One region of the Enterobacter quasiroggenkampii genome, then DNA from elsewhere that is predicted to be linked to it. Evidence: predicted binding sites of a transcription regulator. Region 1 holds the regulator's gene; the other holds the start of a gene.
What was found. The regulator Fur, encoded in region 1, represses iron uptake genes when iron is present. The targets are predictions, from matches to a motif close to ATAATAATGAGAACNACTATCAA.

Region 1 (3,237 bases):
TACGGCCCGGTCTGGGCGCGTGGGGGGTATATTCAGCCAACTGGCCAGACGCTGTTAGCCCCACACTGGAGCTTTATGCCGGGTACCTATCAGGGGGCGGAAGCAGGGGCTAACTTTGACTACGGCGATGCGGGTGCGCTGAGCTTCTCCTATATGTGGACCAACGAGTACAAAGCACCGTGGCACATTGAGATGGACAAGTTCTACCAGAACGACAAGAAAACCAAGGTCGATTACCTCCACTCGCTGGGGGCGAAATACGACTTCAAAAACGATCTGGTTCTCGAAGCGGCATTTGGCCAGGCGCAAGGGTATATCGATCAATACTTTGCCAAGGCCAGCTATAAGTTCGATATCGCGGGTAGCCCGTTGAGTACCAGCTACCAGTTCTACGGTACGCGCGACAAAGTCAGTAACGGTGGTGTCAACGACATCTACGACGGCACCGCGTGGCTGCAGGCGCTCACCTTTGGCTACAAGGTCGGTCAGGTTGATTTGCGTCTGGAAGGTACATGGGTGAAGGCGGAAGGGCAGCAGGGCTACTTCCTGCAGCGTATGACCCCGACCTACGCCTCCTCCAACGGTCGTCTTGATATCTGGTGGGATAACCGCTCCGACTTCAACGCCGACGGTGAGAAAGCGGTCTTCTTCGGCGCAATGTACGATCTGAAAAACTGGAACCTGCCTGGCTGGGCGGTGGGCGCGTCTTACGCTTACGCCTGGGATGCAAAACCTGCCGACATGGCAACACCGGATGCTTACTACGATCCAAACTATCGCCTGAAAGAGTCTTCCTACAGCCTGGATGCAATCTATACCCTGCAGGATGGCCGCGCGAAAGGCACGATGTTCAAACTGCACTTCACCCAGTACGACAACCACTCCGATATCCCGAGCTACGCGGGCGGTTACGGCAACATCTTCCAGGATGAACGTGACGTGAAATTCATGGTTATCGCACCGTTCACCATCTTCTGATGAATCGTCCGGCGGGTCAGCTCCCGCCGGACCGGAGACTGCATATGATGAAAAAAATCGTAATCGTCGCGCTATTGGCATCGGGGCTGGTGGCGTGTGCCCAGACTCAGGCACCGAAAGAGGACTCCCGTCTCAGGGAGGCCTACAGCGCCTGTATTAATACTGCGGAAGGCTCGCCGGAGAAAATTGAAGCCTGCCAGAGCGTGCTGAATGTGCTGAAGAAAGAAAAAGCGCACGAGCAGTTTGCGACGCAGGAAAATGTCCGGGTGATGGATTACCAGGCCTGTATCCAGGCGCGTAAAACCGGTAACGATCAGGAAGTGGCGAAGCGTTGCGACAAGATCTGGAACGAGATACGCAATAACAATAAATAAGTTGCTTTACGCCCGGTGGCGCTGCGCTTACCGGGCTTTTTTTCAGGCAAAAAAAAGCCAACCTTGCGGCTGGCTCAGAGTATGAATACTCGCTTATTTTGCGTCGTGCGCGTGGTCATCTTCACGGCAGTCGCCTTCAGCGCAGTGACCGTAAAGGTACAGGCTGTGGTTGGTGAGGCGGATACCGTGACGCGCGGCGATTTCACGCTGACGCGCTTCGATGGAATCATCGCTAAATTCAATGACCTTGCCACAGTCGAGGCAGATCAGGTGATCGTGGTGCTGCTGCTGGGTCAGTTCGAATACAGATTTACCGCCTTCGAAATTATGACGGGTGACAATGCCCGCGTCATCAAACTGGTTCAGCACGCGATAGACGGTAGCCAGCCCAATCTCTTCACCCATGTCGATAAGACGTTTATAAAGGTCTTCCGCACTGACATGGTGATTGTCTGGACCCTGAAGCACTTCGAGGATTTTTAACCGAGGAAGCGTAACTTTCAGGCCAGCCTTCTTTAATGCGGTATTGTTGTCAGTCATGCGGAATCTGTCCTGTTGCTAAACGATTCACTTCTGTAGGAAGTGACAGAAAATGCACCTGGGATAATGCGTCTCATTATAGAACTGCCATGGCTAAATGAAAACTGCAAGTCTCAGGCAAAATATGCTTATAAAAATGGGGTATCACCAACAAACTTGCTCGATGGAAAACCACATTTATCAGGGAGACATTGTACAGGTCTGGGCGAAAAAGTTAAAAGATTGTAGCAATTAATTTAATCGGTTTGACCTGGTGCACGGGCGCAACCGCCGTTGCGCCGCGAGAAAAATCAGGCGTTAAGAATATCGTCCAGGTGCAGTTCTTCACGGATCTGCTTAACCCATTTCTCAACGCGCTCTGCGGTCAGTTCTGGCTGACGGTCTTCGTCGATGGCCAGGCCCACGAAGTGATCGTCATCGGCCAGTCCTTTAGATGCTTCGAAGTGGTAACCAGCGGTCGGCCAGTGGCCGACGATCACTGCGCCATTCGGCTCAATGATGTCGCGGATGGTACCCAGCGCGTCACAGAAGTACTCGGCGTAGTCTTCCTGATCGCCGCAGCCAAACAGGGCGACCAGCTTACCGTTGAAGTCCACTTCTTCTAGCGTCGGGAAGAAATCATCCCAGTCACACTGGGCTTCACCGTAGTACCAGGTCGGAATACCCAGCAGCAGAATGTCATAGCCTTCGAGATCTTCTTTGCTGCTCTTGGCGATGTCATGCACATCAGCAACGTCTTTACCGAGCTGTTTTTGAATGTTTTTCGCGATATTTTCGGTATTGCCGGTATCACTGCCAAAGAAAATGCCGATGATTGCCATGAGTAAAATAACCTCTTGAAACTTAATAGTATGGTGGCGCAATTCGGCCACGGATAAGGGCAATAATAGCAGAACTGGCAACCCTGCGGAAACAGCTATCGCGCAGGACTGCACTCTGTGCTACATGAAAAGGGTAATTAAGGGAATTTTCAGACTTATGCCTGGCCGCGCAATGTCTCAAGCTGGGCGATCAGCATCTCTTCAATGAGCTCGCTGCGGCTGATATTTCGCGCCTCGGCCAGCTCGTTAAGTGCATCGACCGCGTCAGCGTTGAGCTTCAGTTCGACACGCTTAAGCCCACGATTTTTATCGCGTTTAAGCTGATTGCGTTTATTGATACGCAGCTGTTCATCGCGCGAAAGCGGATTCGTCTTCGGTCGTCCCGGGCGACGCTCATTCGCGAACAGATCTAGTGTCGTACGGTCCGTTTGTTCTTTGGCCATGATTCTGAGACTTCGGGGGAAACACGCCGCCCTGCTAATGCCCGGGCGATAAGCGCGCCATCATACATCACCAAAAACGGC
Region 2 (3,237 bases), 1.7 Mb from region 1:
TGGCTCAACGATGTCAACCAGACGCTTGTGAGTGCGGATTTCGTACTGATCGCGCGCGTCTTTGTTAACGTGCGGAGAGATCAGAACGGTGAAGCGCTCTTTGCGGGTCGGCAGCGGGATCGGACCACGGACTTGCGCACCAGTGCGCTTAGCAGTCTCGACGATTTCCGCGGTTGATTGATCGATCAGACGATGATCAAACGCTTTAAGGCGGATACGGATTCTTTGGTTCTGCATGAGACCAGAGCTCCAATTATTTTATAAACGAAAATGATTACTCCTCAAACCCATTACGATTGATGGGAGAGTGTAACCGTTCTTACGTAGCTCCCCAATTGGGAGCATTGTTGAGTAACAAAATGAGCTACTCTGGTTCTGATTGAACCCGCCGTCAATTACGACAAGCCCGCGCATTATACGTAAATCTGGGCAAGACGCAAGTGCCGTTTAGAAATTAAGCGCCAATGTCGCAGGGTGCGTAAGAGCGCGCAACGTTTTATGCAATGTATTCTGCGGCGATGGTTTGTTTCGAGCCGCTACGCATCTTCGTTTTTTGTGCATTGCCGGACAGGCCGATTATAACGACTATGCGCTCAAACCCGTTTGAGGCCTTTTACATGCTAACCTCCCTCCCCTTTCTGCTGATCTATCTTTCACTGACTGCCTTACTGGTACATGCCGATATTCGCTACGGTCTGCTTCCCGATAAATTTCTCTGCCCGCTGCTATGGGCTGGGCTGCTCTTCCAGCTCTGTATCCAACCTGAATTTCTGCCGAGCGCGGTGGCGGGTGCGATGGCTGGATATATTGGCTTTGCCGTTATTTACTGGGGCTACTGGTTTATCTGCCGGCGTGAAGGTATGGGATATGGCGATGTGAAATACCTGGCGGCGCTTGGTGCATGGCACGGCTGGTGCGTACTGCCAATGCTGGCGTTACTCGCGGCGCTGATGGCGCTTCTTTGCATTCTTGTCTTTTCGTTCATTCGCCCTGATAAGAAGGCAATAAAAAACCCGCTGCCTTTTGGGCCATTTCTGGCAGCAGCGGGTTTATGCGTAGGCTGGAAGACGTTGCTTATTCTTCCACTTTAATCTGTGACTGAAGATAGTTTTGCAGGCCAATTTTAGCAATGAGATCCAGCTCTGTTTCCAGCCAGTCAATATGCCCTTCTTCATCGGCCAGGATCTGGATCATCATATCGCGGCTGACGTAGTCATGTACGCTGTCAGCATAGGCAATGGCTTCACGGAGATCTTTAGCGCCTTCAAGTTCCAGCCTGAGGTCGGAACGCAGCATCTCTTCGACATCTTCTCCGATACCCAGCTTGCCGAGATCCTGCAGGTTTGGAATGCCTTCAAGGAATAAAATACGCTCGATATATTTATCAGCGTGTTTCATCTCATCTATAGATTCATGGTACTCAACGTCGTTTAAACGTTTGAGTCCCCAGTTTTTGAACATTCTCGCGTGAAGAAAATACTGGTTGATTGCGACAAGCTCATTTCCCAATAATTTATTGAGATAACTTATGATTTTAACATCACCTTTCATTATATAGTCCCTCCGCTTCCACTCATTGAAGCGTAGATCGGGCTACAGGGATGTCAAAAAAAAGATGGGCGCTTACGCGATCTCTTTGTATTCCGGGATCTGCATCAGTTCGTCCTGCATGATCTCTCGCGCAGCACGTACACATTTACCGCATTGATTTCCCACCGGAACAAATTTGCGAAGCTGCTGGAATGACTGGGGCTGAAACTGGCGAACGGCCTGACGTATTTTTTTGTCGCTTACACCATTACATAAACAAACGTACATAGAAACTCCCGTTCAAATTATGCGCAAAGTGTAAGTGAGAATGGTTATGATTACAATAGCACAAACGCCAGAATGCGGGGCGGGAGCAGGCAAAAAATGCGAAATTTTGTGACAACGCCTGAGCGGCAGAAAACAAAAAAGGACGCCGAAGCGTCCTTTTTTTATTCGGGGATAATTAATTAGCCCAGAACTTTAGCAACAACGCCCGCGCCAACGGTACGGCCGCCTTCACGGATTGCGAAACGCAGACCGTCGTCCATCGCGATTGGGTGGATCAGAGTCACAACCATCTTGATGTTGTCGCCTGGCATTACCATCTCAACGCCTTCTGGCAGTTCGATGGTACCGGTCACGTCAGTAGTACGGAAGTAGAACTGTGGACGGTAGCCTTTGAAGAACGGAGTATGACGGCCGCCTTCGTCTTTGGACAGGATGTACACTTCAGATTCGAACTTGGTGTGTGGCTTGATTGAGCCTGGCTTAGCCAGAACCTGACCACGTTCGATTTCTTCACGTTTGATACCACGCAGCAGAACACCAACGTTCTCACCAGCACGGCCTTCGTCCAGCAGTTTGCGGAACATTTCAACGCCAGTACAGGTAGACTTCGCAGTCTCTTTGATACCAACGATTTCAACTTCTTCACCAACTTTGATGATACCGCGCTCTACACGACCGGTAACAACGGTACCACGACCGGAGATGGAGAATACGTCTTCGATTGGCAGCAGGAATGGCTTGTCAATCGCACGCTCTGGTTCTGGGATGTAAGAATCCAGGAAGCCAGCCAGTTCGATGATTTTCGCTTCCCACTCAGCTTCGCCTTCCAGCGCTTTCAGAGCAGAACCACGAACGATTGGGGTATCGTCGCCTGGGAAATCGTACTGAGACAGCAGTTCACGAACTTCCATCTCTACCAGTTCCAGCAGCTCTTCGTCATCAACCATGTCGCATTTGTTCAGGAACACGATGATGAAAGGAACGCCTACCTGACGACCCAGCAGGATGTGCTCACGAGTCTGAGGCATTGGGCCGTCAGTCGCAGCAACAACCAGGATCGCGCCGTCCATCTGCGCAGCACCGGTGATCATGTTTTTAACATAGTCGGCGTGGCCTGGGCAGTCTACGTGTGCGTAGTGGCGAGTCGGGGTGTCGTACTCAACGTGAGAGGTGTTGATGGTGATACCACGAGCTTTTTCTTCTGGTGCGTTATCGATCTGGTCGAATGCACGAGCAGAACCACCGTAGGTTTTAGCCAGAACGGTAGTGATTGCAGCAGTCAGGGTAGTTTTACCATGGTCAACGTGGCCGATAGTACCAACGTTGACGTGCGGTTTTGTACGTTCAAATTTTTCTTTAGACACGGCTATATTCCTTACTATAGTGCTCTCCCCTGTGGAGAGAGCACGGGACTTAGGT

Region 2: the regulator Fur is predicted to act here: its motif matches at 1,853-1,875, upstream of bfd (bacterioferritin-associated ferredoxin).

What each region holds. Positions count from the first base shown of each region.
Region 1 covers NZ_CP143745.1:1,891,210-1,894,446, forward strand. The annotation lists gene chiP (chitoporin ChiP) at 1-978, shown strand, start outside; gene chiQ (ChiQ/YbfN family lipoprotein) at 1,026-1,352, shown strand; gene fur (ferric iron uptake transcriptional regulator) at 1,446-1,892, opposite strand; gene fldA (flavodoxin FldA) at 2,183-2,713, opposite strand; gene ybfE (LexA regulated protein) at 2,869-3,156, opposite strand.
Region 2 covers NZ_CP143745.1:164,030-167,266, forward strand. The annotation lists gene rpsJ (30S ribosomal protein S10) at 1-237, opposite strand, end outside; gene V1572_RS00895 (A24 family peptidase) at 618-1,091, shown strand; gene bfr (bacterioferritin) at 1,075-1,551, opposite strand; gene bfd (bacterioferritin-associated ferredoxin) at 1,624-1,818, opposite strand; gene tuf (elongation factor Tu) at 1,998-3,182, opposite strand.